Regions from separate parts of the uncultured Merdimmobilis sp. genome, predicted to be linked through region 3. Evidence: riboswitches for the same ligand, from Rfam matches in the RefSeq annotation. Region 3 holds a riboswitch; each other region holds the start of a gene.

Evidence for each region. A riboswitch is a leader RNA that binds a small molecule or an ion and turns the genes downstream of it on or off. The one in region 3 is predicted to bind thiamine pyrophosphate.
Region 1: it holds a riboswitch for thiamine pyrophosphate, as region 3 does, so the genes downstream of both, RDQ42_RS09160 (thiamine-binding protein) here and tenA (thiaminase II) in region 3, are expected to answer to the same signal.
Region 2: it holds a riboswitch for thiamine pyrophosphate, as region 3 does, so the genes downstream of both, thiW (energy coupling factor transporter S component ThiW) here and tenA (thiaminase II) in region 3, are expected to answer to the same signal.

The regions. Positions count from the first base shown of each region.
Region 1 covers NZ_CABRJC010000022.1:16,188-22,995, forward strand. Annotated here, with positions in the region: gene RDQ42_RS09150 (M20 family metallopeptidase) at 1-1,090, opposite strand, end outside; gene RDQ42_RS09155 (glycosyl hydrolase family 18 protein) at 1,419-2,813, shown strand; TPP riboswitch at 2,866-2,970, shown strand; gene RDQ42_RS09160 (thiamine-binding protein) at 3,064-3,363, shown strand; gene RDQ42_RS09165 (ABC transporter permease) at 3,332-4,114, shown strand; gene RDQ42_RS09170 (ABC transporter substrate-binding protein) at 4,127-5,131, shown strand; gene RDQ42_RS09175 (ABC transporter ATP-binding protein) at 5,135-5,881, shown strand; gene RDQ42_RS09180 (hypothetical protein) at 5,983-6,135, shown strand; gene RDQ42_RS09185 (MATE family efflux transporter) at 6,216-6,808, opposite strand, start outside.
Region 2 covers NZ_CABRJC010000002.1:245,348-252,155, reverse strand. Annotated here, with positions in the region: gene RDQ42_RS02580 (acyl-CoA dehydratase activase) at 1-1,412, opposite strand, end outside; TPP riboswitch at 1,718-1,827, shown strand; gene thiW (energy coupling factor transporter S component ThiW) at 1,901-2,407, shown strand; gene RDQ42_RS02570 (M20 family metallopeptidase) at 2,552-3,727, opposite strand; gene RDQ42_RS02565 (MGMT family protein) at 3,928-4,239, opposite strand; gene RDQ42_RS02560 (amidohydrolase) at 4,301-5,605, opposite strand; gene RDQ42_RS02555 (PAS domain-containing protein) at 5,906-6,808, opposite strand, start outside.
Region 3 covers NZ_CABRJC010000018.1:1-4,988, reverse strand. Annotated here, with positions in the region: gene thiD (bifunctional hydroxymethylpyrimidine kinase/phosphomethylpyrimidine kinase) at 1-602, opposite strand, end outside; gene RDQ42_RS08440 (HAD family phosphatase) at 621-1,292, opposite strand; gene thiE (thiamine phosphate synthase) at 1,289-1,930, opposite strand; gene thiM (hydroxyethylthiazole kinase) at 1,884-2,735, opposite strand; gene tenA (thiaminase II) at 2,749-3,399, opposite strand; TPP riboswitch at 3,474-3,582, opposite strand; gene RDQ42_RS08420 (helix-turn-helix transcriptional regulator) at 4,042-4,326, shown strand; gene RDQ42_RS08415 ((2Fe-2S) ferredoxin domain-containing protein) at 4,572-4,820, shown strand; partial or broken gene RDQ42_RS10005 (PAS domain-containing protein) at 4,822-4,988, shown strand.

The sequences.
Region 1 (6,808 bases), on a different contig from region 3:
TGGGGTTATGGGCGGGGAACACCTTCTCCGGGTCGGAGGGCATGGCGCCCAGGCGCAGGAAGATGCCGGGGACCTTTTCGGTGACCAGGGAGAAATCCTCCGATCCCATACCGCCGGGAAGCTCCTGGACTTTGTCCTCGCCCAGCAGGTCGCGGGTGTAGCCGACGATCTCATCCATCAAGTCGTTGTCATTCTCCAAGGGGGCGACGCCAAAGGGGTATTCCACCTCGCAGTCGCAGCGGAACGCCGACGCCACCGCTTTGGCTACCTCCACCAGGCGCTGTTTCATAAAAGTGCGGACCTTGCTGGATTTGGTTCGGATGGTGCCCATGATCATCGCCTCATCGGGGATGACGTTCTCCTTGAGCCCGCTCTGGAAGGCGCCGATAGTCATAGTGGCGGTGTCCGCCGCGTCGATCTCCCGAGCCAGAATTTCCTGGAGGGCGATGACGATGTGGGAGCCGGCGGTGATGGGGTCGATGGCGGTGTGGGGGTTGGCCCCATGGCCGCCTTTTCCTTTGACGGTGATGACAAATTTATCCGCCGAGCCGTGAGAGCCGCCTTTGGTAAAGCCCACAAATCCGGCTGGCTGGGTGACGCTGCTGATATGGATGGCCACAGCTGCGTCCACATGGGGATTTTCCAGCACGCCGGCATCAATCATCGCTTTGGCGCCGGCAAGAATCTCCTCTGCAGGCTGGAACATCAATTTAACGGTGCCGCACAACTCGTTTTCCCGATCTTTGAGGAGTTTTGCCGCACCCAGCAACATGGCAGCATGGGTGTCATGGCCGCAGGTATGGGCGGCTTCCGGGTTCTGGGAGGCAAAGGGAAGGCCGGTTTTTTCCGGCATGCGCAGGGCGTCGGTATCGGCTCGGAGCAGGATTGTCTTGCCTGGCTTGCCCACCGTGGCTACAACGCCGCTCTTGCAGATTTCCTTGGGTTCATATCCCATTTCGGTCAGGCGGTCCATGATATATCGAGTCGTCTGGGGCAGATCATTCCCCAGCTCTGGGTTCTGATGGATCGTCCGTCTGTCCTTGACGATAGTCTCTTCGATTGCTTTTGCACTTTTCAGCAGGTCATTCATTGGATTTCCGCCTTTCAGTCGTTGTGACTCTGTAATTCAGTGATCTCTCACTGTTTTACAGTTTAAAGCTTTTAATGGCTAAAGTCAAGAGATTCCCCCACCTCTTCAAATCTTTTGGATATTGTCCCAGAAAACCCTGTATTTCCACCATGGTTTCTGGTCTTTTTCTCCAAACAAGCCCGGTATTCCAGCTTTTTGGGGGATTCCCTTCCCGATCTTTCCTTTGTCATGAGGCGCGTCTATCTGCTACAATGGGGGCAGTGTGTGGCCCACGATAAGGTTCCCTCCCTGTGGGCCGCCAAGATTTTTTCAAAAGGAGTGCCCCTTTGTGGAAGTAAAAAACAAACACAAACCTTATTTGCTGCTTGCGGCGGGAATCACCTTGGCTGTCCTGCTCATCACTGGGGGTTTTTCCCTGTACCGAAGCTTTTTGCCGGGGGAAGCCCCTTCCTCCAGCACCTCCCAAGAAGAGTCATCGGAAAGCGAGAACCAAGAAAGCCTGGAGGAAGAATCCTCCTCTCAGGTAACCTCCCCTGCCCCTGGACAAGCCTCTGTGTGGGATTCCGCCGCCACCTACCAAAAGGGGGATCGGGTCCTCTACGGCGGCGTTCTTTACCAGGCCAAATGGTGGAATACAGGCGAACAGCCTGGCAAAGGGGATGGCAACCCCTGGGAAACGGTGGAAAGTCCAAGCTCCACTCCAATGCCCCCTTCCAGTTCCAGTGCAGCCCCTCCCTCCTCCTCGGCACCAGCATCCTCCTCCAGCGCGTCTTCTTCTTCCCTTCCCCCTGCCGGCTCCCCTTCGGTTGGCACACAAGGGTTTAAAGTAGTGGCTTATTATCCCTCCTGGAAGCCTAGCAGCATGGAAAAAATCCAGCACGACGTGGTGACCCACCTGATCTATGCTTTCGCCATCCCCACCAAGGAGGGGACCCTTCTCCCTTTGGAAAATGCCTATGCTGCCCAATCCCTCATCGAGGCCGCCCACCAAAAGGGGAACAAGGTCCTTCTGGGGGTGGGGGGCTGGAGTTACCAGGGCAACACCCTCCAATCGGTGTTTGAACAGGCCACCGCCACCGACGAAAAGCTCTACCGGCTAGGGGATGCCATCCTGACCATGTGCGACCAATACGGCTTCGACGGGGTGGACATGGACTGGGAACATCCCAACGTCTCAAATGGCAGCTCCAAACGGTATGAAAAACTGATGCTCTATTTAAGCGAGAAGCTCCACGCCAAGGGCAAGCTGCTGACTGCGGCGGTGCTGGGCGGCGTCTCCCCCGAGGGTACCGTCTACCGGGACGCCACCCTCGCCCACACCGATAAGGTGCTTTCCTGCGTGGACTGGATCAATGTCATGGCCTATGATGGCGGCGACGGGGAGCGGCATTCCAGCTACTCCCTCGCTGTGGCCAGCGCCACCTATTGGAAGGAGACCAGGGGTGTGCCCGCCAACAAGGTAGTACTGGGGATGCCCTTCTATGGCCGTCCTTCCTGGGCCACTTACAGCGCCATCCTGGCCGCCGACCCAGATGCCTATGGGAAGGATGTCACCACCATTAACGGGGTGGAAGTCCATTACAACGGGATTCCCACCATCCAAGACAAAACCTATTACGCAAAAAAACACCTGGGCGGGGTGATGGTCTGGGAGGTGACCCAGGACACCGCCGACCGGGAGAAGAGCCTGCTCACCGCCATTGGGGAGGCGTTGACCTGGTGATTTTCTGCCTGGTTGACAATTTCTCCCTTTTGGAGTATTCTAGTTTCGACAATAAAACCGCAAGGGGTGCTGATTTTCGGCTGAGAGCGGGCTTATGGCCTGTAACCCTGAACCTGATCCGGATAATGCCGGCGGAGGGATGCTGCACAATGCTGTGGGGGCCTGCCCCCAACAGATGCTGTATGATAAGACCGCTTGGCTTTCCGGCTGGGCGGTCTTTTGATTGTACAGCAAAAAGGAGCGAGATTTTATGCCAAACGCAAGCGTAGCTATCCAAGTTGTTCCCAAAGTCATGGACGACGCCGAGACCATCCGCATTGTGGATGAGGTCATCGCCTACATCAAATCCACCGGCCTCACCACCTTTGTCGGCCCCTTTGAGACCGCCATTGAGGGGGACTACGACCAATTGATGGAGATCGTCAAAAACTGCCAGCTCATCGCCGCCAAGGCGGGCGCCCCCGCGGTCAGCACCTATGTGCGGATCTCCTACCGGCCGGAAGGCGGTGTGTTGACCATTGACCAAAAAGTCACCAAGCACCATCAATAAGGCCGCTCCCGGAGTGCTGATCGCCCTTCTTTTGGCCGTGTGGCAGGGGCTGTCCAGCCTGGGAGTGGTCCCCAAGTACATGCTGCCCTCCCCCGCTGATGTGGTCAAGGCCTTTTTTGCCGATTTTCCCCTTCTGGTCAGCCACTCCCAGACCACCCTGGCCGAGGCCGCCCTCGGTCTCTCCTGCGCCATCTTCCTGGCCTTTGTGGTCGCCTTCTTTATGGACCGCTACTCCCTGCTGCGGCGAGCGGTTTATCCCCTCTTAGTGGTGAGCCAGACGGTTCCCACCGTTGCCATCGCCCCCCTGCTCATCCTTTGGCTGGGGTATGGCATCGCCCCCAAGGTGGTGCTCATTGTCATCACCTGCTTTTTCCCCATGGCCATCGGATTGCTGGAGGGGTTTTCCTCCGCCGATCCGGACACCATCAACCTGATGCGGGCTATGGGCAGCACCCAGAACCAGATTTTCCGGTACGTCAAGTTCCCCTCTGCCCTGCGGCAGTTCTTTGCCAGCCTGAAAATCGCCGCCTCCTACTCGGTGGTGGGGGCGGTCATCTCCGAATGGCTGGGCGGCATGGAGGGCCTGGGGGTCTACATGACCCGGGTCAAAAAATCCTATTCCTTTGACAAAATGTTCGCGGTGATCTTTTTGATCTCCGCCATCAGCCTTCTGCTGATGAAGGCCATCGACCTGCTGCAAAAGAAGGCCACGCCTTGGGACAACCTGCGCCAGCAGGAACAAGAATTATAAGGAGAATTGTATATGAAACGGATACTTGCAGCCATCCTTGCGGCTGGGCTGGCCCTTTCCCTCACCGCCTGCGGCGGGAACGGCAATTCCAGTTCCTCCGGCGAGGGGGAATCCCTCAAAGAGATCACCTTCTGCCTGGATTGGACCCCCAACACCAACCACACCGGCCTCTACGCCGCCCAGGCCCTGGGCTATTATGAGGAAGCCGGCCTGAAGGTGGAGTTTGTCCAGCCCCCGGAAGATGGAGCTCCCGCCCTGGTGGCCTCGGGCAAAGCCCAGTTCGGCATCAACGCCCAGGACACTATCGCCCCCGCCCTCATCGGCGACGCCGCCCTGCCGGTCACCGCAGTGGCGGCCATTGTCCAGCACAACACCAGCGGCATCCTCACCCTGAGCGGAAAAGGGGTTGACCGTCCCAAAGGGCTGGAAGGCCGCACCTACGCCACCTGGCAGAACCCAGTGGAACAGGCCATGATGCGGTACTGCGTGGAAAAAGACGGCGGGGATTTCTCCAAGGTCAACCTGGTGCCCAGCACCCCCACGGATGTCCTCACCAGCTTGCAGACCAACGTGGACTCCATCTGGGTGTTCTACGGCTGGGATGGCATCGCCGCGGAAGTGAAGGGCATCGATATGGATTACTGGGCATTTTCCGACATTGAGCCCACCTTTGACTACTACACCCCAGTGATCCTGGCGAACAACGCCTTCCTCCAAGAGGACCCCGAGACGGCAAAAGCGTTCCTGGCCGCCACCCGCAAAGGGTATGAATACGCCATCGCCAACCCCAGGGAAGCTGCCGACTTCCTGCTGGCAGCCAGCCCAGAGCTGGACAAAGATCTGGTTTACGCCAGCCAGGAATACCTCTCCGCCCAGTATCAGGCGGACGCGGAAGCTTGGGGGGTCATCGACCCCGCCCGCTGGGACGGCTTCTATCAGTGGCTGTGGGACAACCAGCTGCTGGAGGAGGAAATCCCCGCCGGAACTGGGTACTCCAACGACTACCTTCCCCAGTAGCCCATGAGCAAGCTTGTCGTGGAGCATGTCTCCAAATCCTTTGACGGCGTCCCCATCCTAGAGGATGTCTCCCTCCGTCTGGAAGAGGGGGAACTGGTCTGCCTGCTGGGGGTGAGCGGCGCGGGCAAGACAACCTTGTTCAACATCATCTCCGGTCTGATGGAGCCGGAAGAGGGCAAGGTCTATCTCTCCGGCGAGGAGATCACCGGCAAGGCGGGAAAGATCAGCTATATGCTGCAAAAAGACCTTCTCCTCCCCTACCGGACGGTGCTGGGCAATGTGGCCCTGCCCCTCCTCATCCGCGGGGTGAAAAAAGAGGAGGCCTACGCCGAAGCCGCCCGCCACTTTGGGGAATTCGGCCTGGCGGGGACGGAACACCGGTACCCCAGCCAGCTCTCCGGCGGGATGCGGCAGCGGGCCGCCCTCCTTCGAACCTATCTCTTTTCCCAGAACGTGGCCCTTCTGGACGAGCCGTTCAGCGCCCTGGACACCATCACCAAAGGGGCCATCCACACCTGGTATCTGGAGGTGATGGAGCGCATCCGCCTCTCCACCTTGTTCATCACCCATGACATCGACGAGGCGATCCTCCTCTCCGACCGCATTTACATCTTATCCGGCAAGCCGGGGCGGATTGTGGCGGAGCTGGCCATTCGGGAGCCCAAGCCCCGCAGCGCTCAGTTTCCACTCACCGGGGAATTCCTTCAATATAAACGGGAGATTATCCGGCTGCTGGAACTGCCACACTAAGAAAAAATCCAGGAATCTTGAAAATATTTTTTGTTGTGACACCGTTCGACAAAATATCCCTTGACGGCCCCTTTATACTGAAAGGGTTAGGAGGGATTGGTATGCCCAAGGAACAGCAGCTGGAAAACTACCGGGAGACCTTGCGGGAACTGGAGGCAATGCCCCCTTCCCCACACCGCGATTGGCTGGTTTCACTGGTCCGGGAGCAGATTGAAGCGCTGGAAAAATCCGAGAAATTCCCGGTCCACCTGTAAGATCCCCGATCCCTTCCCGCTGCAAAGCGATGAAAAATCCCGGCGAACCCAATTGGGCTCGCCGGGATTTTTCATGATTTTTATTCCACCTGGAACTGCTTCCACCGCCCCATTTTCAGATAGATAAGCCCAAAGATCAGCGAGGTGGAGGATGCCAGCGGCGCCGCCAGCCCAATGCCGCTGAGGCTTCCCGGAATGTATCGGCTTAGGAAATAAGCAAGGGGCACACGAACCATTAACGTGGAAAAAAGGCCATTTGCCATCGAGAACACCGTGCGCCCACAGCCATTGAAAAAGCCGTTCATGCAGAATACAAAGGCCACCAGCAGATAGTCGATGGAGAAGGTTCGCATATATGCAATTCCGGCGGCAGTTACCTGCGGGTCCGCTTTGAAGATGTGCAGCACCGACTGCGGGGCCAGCTGTACCCACAAAAAGAAGAGGAACCCGCATCCCAAGGCCATGGAAATGGCGATAAGCAGGGATTTTTTTGCCCGATCCGGTTGTCCGGCCCCCATGTTTTGGGCTGTGAGGGCGGAAATCGCCCCGGAAAATGCCGTAGCGGGCAGCATGGCGAAGTTGGTGAACTTGCCGGCAATGCCCACCGCTGCCGAGGTGATCACCCCCAACGAGTTGACAATGGCCGCGATGAACAAAAAGGACACGCTGACCA
Region 2 (6,808 bases), on a different contig from region 3:
GCGAAGAGGCCCTTTTGGGCGAATTCCTCGGTGGAGTAGCCCATGGATTTGGCAAAAGTCTCAATGAAAGAGCCGCACCCGGAGGAACAAGCTTCATTGAGCATGATGCTGTCGATGGCGTTGGAACGCACCTTGAAGCATTTGATATCCTGGCCGCCGATGTCCAAAATAAAATCCACCTGCGGGTCAAAGAACCGGGCCGCCCGGAAGTGGGCCACCGTTTCCACAATGCCGGCGTCGGCGTGGAAGGCGTTTTGAATCAATTCCTCCCCGTAACCGGTAGTCACCACCCCACGGATGGCCACCCGGTCCCCGCAGAGCCGGCGGACCTCGGTCAATTGCCGGCGAACCAGCTCCACCGGGTTGCCCTGGTTGGAACTGTAGTACTGGTATAAAATTTCCGCCTCCTGGCCGATGAGCACCAGCTTGGTGGTGGTGCTTCCACAGTCAATGCCCAGGTAAGCAGATCCCTCATAGCTGGATAGATCCCGCTCCTCCACCGTGGCAGAGCTGTGGCGGCGGGAGAATTCTTCGTATTCTCCCCGGTTTTGAAAAAGCGGCTCCAGATACCGGCCGCTGTGGCTCTCCTCTGAAGCGCTCTTTATCCGTTCCATCACTTGAGAGAGGGTGGTCTCCGGGGCATTTTCATCGGCGTAAACCGCAGTGCCGATGGCCACGGCGTACTGGCTCCACTCGGGGAAAAAGGCGTGGTCAGCATCCAGTTTCAACGTCTCCTGGAACCGTTCCCGCAGGCCCTTCAAAAAGTAAAGCGGCCCCCCGAGGAAGACCACCTTCCCCTCGATGGGGCGGCCCTGGGCCAAGCCGGTGATGGTCTGATTGACCACCGCCTGGAAGATGCTGGCGGCCAGATCCTCCTTGCGGGCCCCTTGGTTGAGAAGGGGCTGGATGTCGGTTTTAGCAAACACCCCGCACCGGGAGGCAATGGGGTAGATCCGGGTGTGCTGCAAGCTCAATTCATCCAGTTCATCGGTGGTGACATTTAATAAAGTCGCCATCTGGTCGATAAACGCGCCGGTGCCGCCAGCACAGCTGCCGTTCATCCGCTCCTCTACCCCGCCGGTGAGGAAGAGGATCTTGGCGTCCTCTCCCCCCAGCTCAATGACCGCATCCGCATCTATACCGAAGTAACGGATGGCCTGTCCGGTGGCAAACACCTCCTGGATAAACTGCATTCCAATCAGTTTTGCCACCCCAAACCCCGCAGAGCCTGACACTGCCGCGTGAAGAGGCTGGTCTCCCACCACCTGGCGGGCGGCCTCCAGCAATTCCGCCGTTTTCTGCCGCACCTGCGAAAAATGGCGTTCATAACGCCGCCATAAAATAGCATCCCCATCCATGATCACCACTTTGACCGTGGTGGAACCGATGTCAATTCCCAGTTTAAGGCCCATAGCCGACCCTCCAATTACAGAACACTTCATCTTTTCACTATGTCAAATACTCACAAATAATTTAGACCGTTTTTGGGAAAATTCTGGTTTTTTTGTGTTATTTCAACATTTTCTATGTGCCCCCATTATACTAATTAAAAAGGAATAGTCAAGAACAGCATGTAACCGATATTTGTCCAAAGTATAAAGATTCTGTTAATTTTTTGCCGTATTTCGACTTTTTTTGCCCATTTCTGTAACAGTTGGTTACATTTTTTCCGTTTTCCCTTGACAAGGTCAGCACAACTGGATATCCTAAATAGGAACAATTGCATCCGGGGAGCTTGCGCAGCAGGCTGAGAGGAGACGTAATGCCGTCTCGACCCGCTAACCTGATACGGATAATGCCGGCGGAGGGAGCTTTGATCGTGATTTTCTGCCGCCATTCCGCTATTGGGATCGGCGGCTTTCTCTTTACCTCCCGGCATTTTCAAAAAGGGGGACTTTTTATGCAGCATTCTGTCAAAAAGCTGGCCACTGCCGGCCTGCTGACCGCCCTGGGGGTGGTCTGTTCCGCGTTCTACATCCCGGTGGGGGCATCTAAGTGCTTCCCCATTCAACATGCGGTCAATGTGCTGGGAGGTGTCATCCTTGGCCCGGGATATGCCGTTGCCATGGCCTTTGCCACCTCGCTGATCCGAAACCTGATGGGCACCGGGAGCTTGCTTGCCTTCCCCGGCAGCATGGTGGGGGCCCTGCTGTGCGGTCTCCTCTACCAGAGAACCCATAAGATGTGGGCCGCCTTCCTGGGGGAGACGGTGGGCACCGGCATCCTGGGCGGCCTGCTCTGTTACCCAGTGGCCACCCTGCTCCTCGGCAAAGAGGCTGCCCTTTTTGCCTATGTGCTCCCCTTCTTGATCAGCTCGGTGGGCGGCGCTCTTCTATCAGTGGCCTTCCTCACCGCCTTAGATCGGACCAAGGCCCTCGACCAGGTGAAACACAGCTTAGGGGTGTAACCTTTCCTCAAAGAAAAGCGTAGGCATTCCCACACAATATCCTTTTCCACAAAGAAACGGCATAGCTTTAAGCTATGCCGTTTCTTCAAATATTCAAATCTGTTTGAGAGGGCCGCCCAGGGTCAGCCCCTTTTTCAGCATCTGCTAGTTGCTGTGGCGATCCAGCCACTGGATGGCACAGTGGGCTAGAGCAGCAGTACCCAGGTGGAAGCAGTCCTCGTTGAACAGGACATTGGGGTTGTGGCCGCGGCGCACTTGGGCCGGGTCCTCCACCTCAGCGCCCAGGTACAGGAAGGTGGCGGGCACCATCTGGGTGACCAGGGCAAAGTCCTCAGAGCCCATCTCCGGCTCCCGGGTGCAGAGCTTGTCGGCAGGGACCAAATCCCCCAGGTAACCGACGATCTCCCGGGTGAATTCCCCGTCGTTGATCAGCGGGCAGACGCCGGAAGTGAACTCCACTTTGGCCTCGGCCCGGAACTTTTTGGCAGTGTCCTCACACAGCTCCACTGTGCGCTGTTTGATAAAGTTGCGCACATCGTTGTTGAAGGTGCGGATAGAACCCCGCAACACAGCAGATTCCGGCAGGATGTTTCCAGCGTCGCCGGCCTGGAAGGCTCCGATGGTCAGAACGCAGGGCTCCAAGGGGTTGACCTCCCGGCTCACCAACTCCTGGAGGGTGAGGACGACATGGGCGCCAATGTTGACCGGGTCCACCGCAGCGTGGGGATAGGCGCCGTGGCCGCCTTTGCCCTTGATGGTGATGGTGAACATGTCAGCCGACGCGCCGGAAGGGCCTTCCTTATAGGAGATCATGCCGCAGGGCAGGCCAGAAGAGGCGATGTGGGTAGCCAGGGCCGCATCCACGTGGGGATTCTCCATAACGCCGGCATCAATCATCGCCTGGGCGCCGGTGAAAATCTCCTCCGCGGGCTGGAACATCAGCTTGACGGTGCCCTTCAGCTCCTTCTCATGCTCCTTGAGGATTTTTGCCGCACCCAGCAGCATAGCGGTGTGGGTATCATGGCCGCAGGTGTGGGCATAGCTGTTGCAGGAGCGGAATTCCAGGTCGGTGTCCTCCTCCATGGGGAGGGCATCCATATCGCCCCGCAGCAGAAACACCTTTCCAGGGTTGCCCACTGTGGCGACGATGCCGCCCTTGCAGATTTCCTTGGGCTCATAGCCCATTTCGGTCAGTTTTTCCATGACGAATTTTGTGGTGTTGGGCAGTTCATCCCGGATTTCCGGGTGCTGGTGCAGGTAACGCCGGTTGGCGATGATCTCGCTCTCCAACTCTTTGGCTCTTTGTAAAATCGGATTCATACTAGTACCACCTTTCCCATTGTTGTCCAAAATCTTCTGATTCCATTATAGCTTTTTTGGTGGTTCCGGTCAAAATGTAAAATGCATAAATTCTTGCATAACATTTGCACATATCCGCTATTTCTCCGGTGACTTTCCCGGAATTGGGGGAGAGAACTCTCCGTTTTCCCCAAATCCAACTCTGCTGTGAAGGATTGCTTTCATTTTCCATCCCATTGAAACTGGGTCAGATCCACCCGGTTATCTGGGCCGACTGCGACTCCCTCGGCCTCCAGGCGGCCCTGTTGGACGCCTGGGCCACCAAATGCCGGGGCGGGGGACAGCTCCCCTCTGCGATTGAGCACCCGGTGGCAGGGGACTTCAAAATAGGGGCAGCGGCGCATCGCCTCCCCCACTGCCCTGGCGGCTCGGGGACTGCCTGCCAGGAAGGCGACCTGCCCGTAGGTAGCCACCTTTCCCGGCGGAATCCGCTCTACGATCTGGTACACGCGGGTAAAAAATCCCTCTTCCACAACCAATTCCTCCAAAAAACAGGACGGGAATTCTCCCCCGCCCCAAATTGTTTCATTTTGGTTAGCCCTTCATCAGTTCCTCCCAAGCGGCCAGGTACTCCTCTTTGTTTTTGTACACCGGCTGGTAGGATTCTACAATGGCTTTGGCCTCCGCCGCGCCGTCCCACAACAAATCGATAACCGTCATAGCCATAGCTTTAGCGGGGACGATGTAGAACATCTCCGGGTCGACAATCTGGTAGTCGCTGCTGTGGCCCCGGCCCACTGCGCCGCCGATGTAGGGGTGGATACCCGGCATCAGGTGCATAATATCGCCAAAGTCGCTGCTGCCGGTGGTGTGGCCGTTGTTGACCACGTGGTCCGACCCCACCAGCGGGGTGACATTGGCCTCAAACAGCTGGTTCATCCGCTTTTCGTTCATCCGGGGCATATAGCCGGGGATTTCCTGGATGACCACCTGGGCTCCCACTGCATCAGCGCCGGCTTTGAGCGCCCGATTGACCTTTTTGGAGGCGTCCAGCACCCCTTCCATGGTCTTGCCGCGGATGTAGGTCTCGATCCGCACATCGGCAGGGACGACATTGACCAAATCCCCGCCTTTGGTGATGATGGGGTGAACCCGGATGGTATCCTTGTCCTGGAAGGTCTCCCGGTTGGCGTTGATGGCGGCAAGGCCGATCTGGGCCGCATTGAGGGCGTTGATGCCCAGGTGGGGTGCACCGCCTGCATGGGCCTCTTTGCCCAGGTAGCGGACAAACTTCACCACAAACCCAGTGCTGGTGTCGGCCATCTCGATCTTGTCGCCGGTGGTGCCGTGGACCATCATCGCCAGGTCGATGTCGTCAAAATACCCATCTTTGATCATGTTCTGTTTGCCGCCGATGTAGCGGATCTTCCCCTGGTCGATGAGGCTTTGCCTCCACTCAATTTCCACCGCCTCCTCAGCGGGGACCGCCATCAGCGAAAGGTCGCCGTCCAGATACTCCATGGCGCCGCCGGATTGAAGGCCCATAGCCATGCCCAGCATCGCCGCCACCTGGGCGTGGTGCCCGCAGGAATGGGCCGCACCGGTGACTGGGTCCGCCTGGGGATGTCCGGGGCAGACCACCGCATCCAATTCCCCCATAACCGCCATTTTGACGCCGGGGGAACGGCCTTTCATCTGGGCGATGAGCCCGGTGAGAGCCACCTTTTCCTGATAGGGAAGGCCCATCTCCTCAAATACCTCTTTGACCCGTTGGGCGGTTTTAAACTCCTTGTACCCCAGCTCCGGGTTGACCCGGATGGCCTCGCCGATTTCAAAGATTTTCTCCCGGTGCTGGTCGATGGCCGCGCACACAGCCTGTTTAAGTGCCTGCTTGTCCATGTTTTGCCCTCCTTCAAATCCATTTTGCTGTCCAAAAATGTTTTACTTTTTAGTATATCTGTGGAAATCGCCTATGTCAATCCACACATTTTTTTCGGAATAATCTTTTCTGTTTCAGCGAAAATGTCCACATCCATCCATGGGGACCCAGTCCGACCATTGTCCCTCCCTATACATCTAAAAGCCCTATGAAAAAGGCAGCCGGAAATTCCGGCTGCCTTTGCAATCTCCAGCCAAAGTTGGATGGGAGCTCAAATAATGGCACATTTTCTATGGAGAGGTGTTATTCCCCGGCAAAGACTATCCCCGCTGGACGTTAGGCCGTCCCAGAACTTTATCCAGAGTGTCCCGCAGGACGTCTACATCCAGAGGTTTTGCCACATGGGCAGTCATCCCAGCGGCCAAGGACGCCTGGACGTCCTCGGAAAAAGCGTTGGCAGTCATGGCCACAATGGGGATGTCTTTGGCGTCTGGGCGCTCCATCTCCCGGATAATGCGGGTAGCTTCATAGCCGTTCATCTGCGGCATCTGAATATCCATCAAAATGGCGTCGTAGTTCCTCGGGGCCGCGGTTTGGAACTCCCGCACCGCTTGGGTGCCATCAGTTTTAACCACAGTCTCCGCCCCGTACATCTGGAGCAGTTCGCAGAGAATTTCCGCGTTGATGGCGTTGTCCTCTGCCACTAAAAAGCGGCGGCCGAAAAAGAGCCTATCGCTAGAGGGGCTGCGGGACTGCGCCTCCTCGGCCGGGGCTTCCTCCTGGGGGGCAATCTCCCCCTCCAGTTCCACCCGGAAGGTGGTTCCCTGGTTCACCTGGCTCTCCACCGCTATCTGCCCGCCCATCAGGTCGACAAGCCCTTTGGTGATGCTTAAGCCGAGGCCAGTTCCTTCCATACGGGCCGCAGCGCGGCTGCGGGAAAAGGGGTCGAAGATGCGGGCGAGAAATTCTTCCGGCATCCCCATACCGGTGTCGTTAACAGTGAAGCGGTACCGCGCTTTTCCCTCCTCACTTGGCGGGAGCTCCTCCGCCAAAAACGCCACCCTTCCGCCTTCCTGCGTGAATTTGACTGCGTTGCTCAGGAGATTGATGAGAATTTGGCTGATGCGCAGAGAATCCCCATAGAAGCACGGGTGCTGGACTTCCCCATTGTGGATGGAAAACTCCAGTCCCGCCGCCCGCGCCTGGGGCGCCATAATGGCGGA
Region 3 (4,988 bases):
TTGTCCACTTTGCGGCCGGGGAACCAAATGGGGCAGTCCTCATAATAGAGGAGGTCGTCGGCCCGGTATTCCTGGTGGCCTCCCTTGATGAGGATGGCCCCCCGGCAGAAGAGGGCGATCTGTTCCGCCGCCCGCTCCATATCCCCATTGGATTGAATCGGTATCCCGGAAAGGCATTCCGCCTCGGGGATGTTGGGGGTGATCACATCCGCCAGGGGCAGAAGGCGGGTCTTGAGGGCCTCCACCGCATCCTCATTGAGGAGGCGCCCCCCGCTGGTGGAGACCATCACCGGGTCCACCACGATGTTCTTTGCCTCATATTCCTCCAGCTTGTCGGCGATGGCGGCGATGATCTGGGCGTTTGCCACCATGCCGACCTTCACCGCGTCCGGGCGGATATCTTGGAACACGCAGTCGATCTGCTGGGCCACAAAGTCTTTGTCCGCCTCCAGCACCCCATACACCCCGGTGGTGTTCTGGGCTGTCAGGGCGGTGATAGCTGTCATGGCGTACATGCCGTGGGCGGCGATGGTTTTGATGTCGGCCTGGATGCCTGCGCCGCCGCTGCAATCCGACCCTGCGATGGAAAGCACTTTATACATACTGCTACAACCTCTTTTCTATTCTGGGGGGAGCTGTTCTCCCCCATGCTGCAAATCCAGAAGCTCCTCCAGGCTTTGGAGGAAACGGTCGCTGTATTCTTCTGCCTCCGCCCGGCGGGGGGCGCCCCAAGGGTCGGCGACGCCGACGGTGCGGCAGCCGGCCTCTTTTGCGGTTTTCAAGGCGTGGGGAGCGTCTTCAAACACCGCCGTCTCCCCGGGGAGGCAGCCCAACAGCTCCACTGCCCGGCGGTAGAAGGCCGGGTCGGTTTTGGGGAAGCCCAATGTCTCACAGGTGTACACCCCTCGGAAGAAGTCCAAAATCCCCAGCCTTTCCAGCAAGCGCCGGGCCAGGCCCTCATCCAATGCGGTGCCCACAGCCATGGGATATCCCGCCGCCTTGCACCGCCGCAGCAGTTCTGATGCACCGGGCTTGAGATCCACCCGAGTGAGGTAGGTGTCCTCTGCCATCTGGGTCACGGCGGCGATGACCTCCCCCACCGTCATGGAGAGACCGTATTCCCGGATCATATATTCGGCGGACTGGGTGAAGCTCATCTCCTCAAACTTCCCCACCAGCCCCTCTTCCGGGGTCTTGCCCTGGGCGATGAGAAAATCCCGGCCGATGTTCTTCCACACCCAGTTGGAATCCACCAAGGTGCCGTCCAGATCGAAGAGCAGCCCCTGAATCATCGGGCCACCATCTGGTCGGAAAGGGCCCGAAGCTCTTCTGCGGCGGCCCGGGGATCGTCCTGGGCAAAGATGGCCGAGACCACCGCCACGCCGTCCACCCCGCATCCGGAGAGCTCCAGCAGGTTTCCGGCGTTTATGCCGCCGATGGCCACCACCGGGATGTCAACCGCCTCGGCCACCGCCTGTAGCTCCTCCCGGCTCAAAGCCCGGGTGTCCTTTTTGGTGGTGGTGGCAAAGGCCGCCCCGGTGCCGATGTAGTCCGCCCCGTCAGCCTGGGCTTTTTTCGCCTGTTCCGGGGTCTTGCAGGAGACGCCTATAATCTTATCCGGGCCCAGCAGCTGCCGGGCTTTCGCCGCGGCCATGTCCTCCTGGCCCACATGGACACCGTCGGCGTTTACCGCAAGGGCAACCTCCACATTGTCGTTGATGACAAAGGGCACATGGTACCGGCTGGTGACCTGCTTCACCTCTTTGGCCAGGGCGATAAACGCCTCCTGGTCCAATTCTTTTTCCCGCAGCTGGACAAAGGTCGCCCCGCCCAGAATGGCCTCCTCCACCATTTGGACAAGGGAGCGGCCGCGCAGCCAGCTGCTATCGGTCACGGCGTACAGCCGCATAGCGTATTTGGTGGTATTCAATGTTGGTTCCTCCCATCCACTGTTGATCATCGAGCAAACTCATGGCGTCCATGAGGTAGGTGCGGAAGCTCCCGGTGCCTTCCCCCTCCCGGAGGCGGGCAGCGGCAATCTCTCCACACAGCCCCATGGATGAAACTGCACCGGCCGCCGCCATGGCAGGCTTGTCCGGGCAGGCTGCCAAAAATGCCCCGCACACCGCCGAAAGCATGCAGCCAGAACCGGTGATGCGGGAGAGCATGGGGTGCCCACCCCGGATCACATAGGCCCCTTCCCCGTCGGCCACCAGGTCGATGACCCCGGTGATGGCCACTGCCGCCCCGGTCTGGGCCCAGAGCTGCTGGGCCAGGGCAATCCCCTCCGGGATGGTCTCCTCGGTGACGGCGTCCAGTGCCCCGGCATCCACCCCTTTGCCCTGGGAGCGGATGTTCAAAAGGGCCTTGACCTCCGAGATATTCCCCCGGATGAGGGAGAACTGCACCTCCCGAAAAAGCTGTTCCGCTGCCCCCCGGCGGAAGGGGGAAGCCCCCACCCCCACCGGGTCCAGCACCACCGGATGGCCCAGTTGATTGGCCTGTTTCCCGGCGGCAGCCATAGCTGGTAGAGTCCCGGCGTGGGGGGTGCCCAGGTTGAGGACCAAGGCATCGCACCCGGCGGTGATGGCCGCGGCCTCGGCCAGGTCATCGGCCATGATGGGGGAACCCCCGCAAGCCAGCAGCATGTTGGCGCAATCCCCCGCGGTGACATAGTTGGTGATGCAGTGCACCAGGGGATTTTTCCCCCGCACCCTGTGAATCAGTGCTTCCATTGGTCTCTCCCCCCTATTGCGCGGCATAGGACATGTCCCAAAACCGCATCTCATGCTGGCTGGACACCCGGAAGATGCCGGCCAGTTCCTCTTTGCGCTCCCGGGAGTACCCGTCGCATAGCTGGTCGGCAAAGGCGGCCCAGCGGCTGCATTTTTCCGCGTACCGTTCCGAGGCGTAATCTGCCAGCCAATCCCCATATGGGCTCTGTGTGAGGACGTCCGGGCTGCGCTTCACCACCTCCTTTGCGATGTAAAGGTAGCTGAGCATGCAGGGCAGCACCGCCATCAGCGCCTCGGCCAGGCCCCGGCTCGCCATCTCCAGCATAAAGTCGGTGTAGGCTTTGTTCTCCGGCAGGGGCGCTATCTCGTCCACACGGTCGGGGTCGATGCCGTAGCGCCGCAGGTATTTGACCCGGGTGAACGACTCGTCGTTGATCACCACCGAGAGCACGTCGTAAAACAGCTGCATCTCCCGCAGGGTTTCGGCGCGGTACATGGCCAGGGCGAACACCCGGGCGTATTCCTTTAAATAGATACTGTCCTGAACCATATAGGTCTCAAACTGCTTGGGGGTCAGCGTCCCCTCCTCCGCCCCCTTGACAAAGGGGTGGACAAGGTAGCCCTCCCACAGGTCTCTACTGCCCGCTATGGCTTGTTCCATCATCTTCACGGCGATTCCTCCTTGTGTTGTCCCCGGAAAACGGCCAAACAAAAAGGGGATGCGCAGGTGCATCCCCTAGACTGGCGTTGGCGATTCCTACGTTGGCATTATCCAAATCAGGTTCCGGGTCGAGGCCGCAGTTGGCCTCCTCTCAGCCCGCAGGCGCGAGCTCCCCGTTTGTATTGTTCCGGATCATCCGGATTTCTGCTACCAGTATACCACCAAAGGCTGGGGAGCGTCAATTTTTGGGGCGTATTTTTCCAGATTTTCCACTTCAAGAGGAAAATTTCCAACAAATTCATAAAAACCCCTCTTTTTTCACATCCAGGGGATTTTTCCGCGGGAGGATTTTATGCTATAATGGTCGCAGAGCGATTATTGGTGAAAAACACTTCCCGCCGCTAAGCGGCACCTGATTTTTTCCAGTTTGTGTGAACTCTATGCTGGAACAAATCGCGGCGTGATAATTCTATCGAGGGGGAAAGCCCACCTGCCGCACCACAAGGTTGTGATTCTTCGGGCTTGCCCTTGGAAGGCGGCGCCGGGCTTTTTCCGGCCCCCACAAAAAAGCCCCCAAAGCGATTATTCGAATGTCAGCCCCGTCCACATGGGCGGCGGCTTGGATTTGACCAAAGGAGAATTTTGATGGAAGAACAGTATTTGAAGTATGTACCGGTCTTTAAGGCGCTGTCTGACGAGACCCGGCTGCAAATTTTGGACATGCTGTCCAGCAAGGAGATGTGCGCCTGCAAGATTTTGGCGCCCTTCCACATCAGCCAGCCCACCCTCTCCTACCACATGCGCATCCTGATGGAAAGCGGCCTGGTCACCAGCCGCAAGGAGGGTCCCTGGGTCTACTACCGGATGGACCCCCGCCGGATGGAAGAGGTTCAGCAGTTTTTAGCCGCCCTCGCAAAAGACAAGGAATAGCCCCTTTTCTCCTGTGGGCTTCTGCGCGGGAAACGGGGAAAAACTCCAGGCGGCTTTCGCTTTTGTGGCGGGGCCGCCTTTGCTGTCCCTGCCAATACCGGTTATCTGCGAAAAAACGGCCCTTTCTCTCAAAAAGTTGCACAAATAATCTTGCAACCAAAGAGGATTCCCGGTATACTAGAAGAAGGATTTCATGTTAAATTTATAACAATAAAAGCATTTTATGCAGAGGAAGGAAGTACACCATGGAAATTTCTGTTTGCATCGGCAGCTCCTGCCATCTCAAAGGCTCTTACGACATCATCAACCTGCTCAAAGAACAGATCGCCAAGCACCATCTGGAGGACAAAGTGGTCCTGAGCGCCTCCTTCTGCCTGGGCTGCTGCAGCGCCGACGGCGTCTCGATGAAGGTCGGCGACCAGGTGCTCACCGGCGTCACCGCCGCCAACTTCCAGGGCATCTTTGACAAGCACGTGCTGGAGGCGCTGAACTGATATGGAATCCATCGCGGAGATCATCATCCGCTGCACCCCCCACGCCATCTTGGCCATGGATACCAACCTGGCCATCCTACAGGTCAACGACGCCTTCTGCCAGCTGTTCGGCCAGCCCAGCTCCAGCGAGCTCACCGGCAAACCGGCCAGTTCCATTGTGGATGTCAC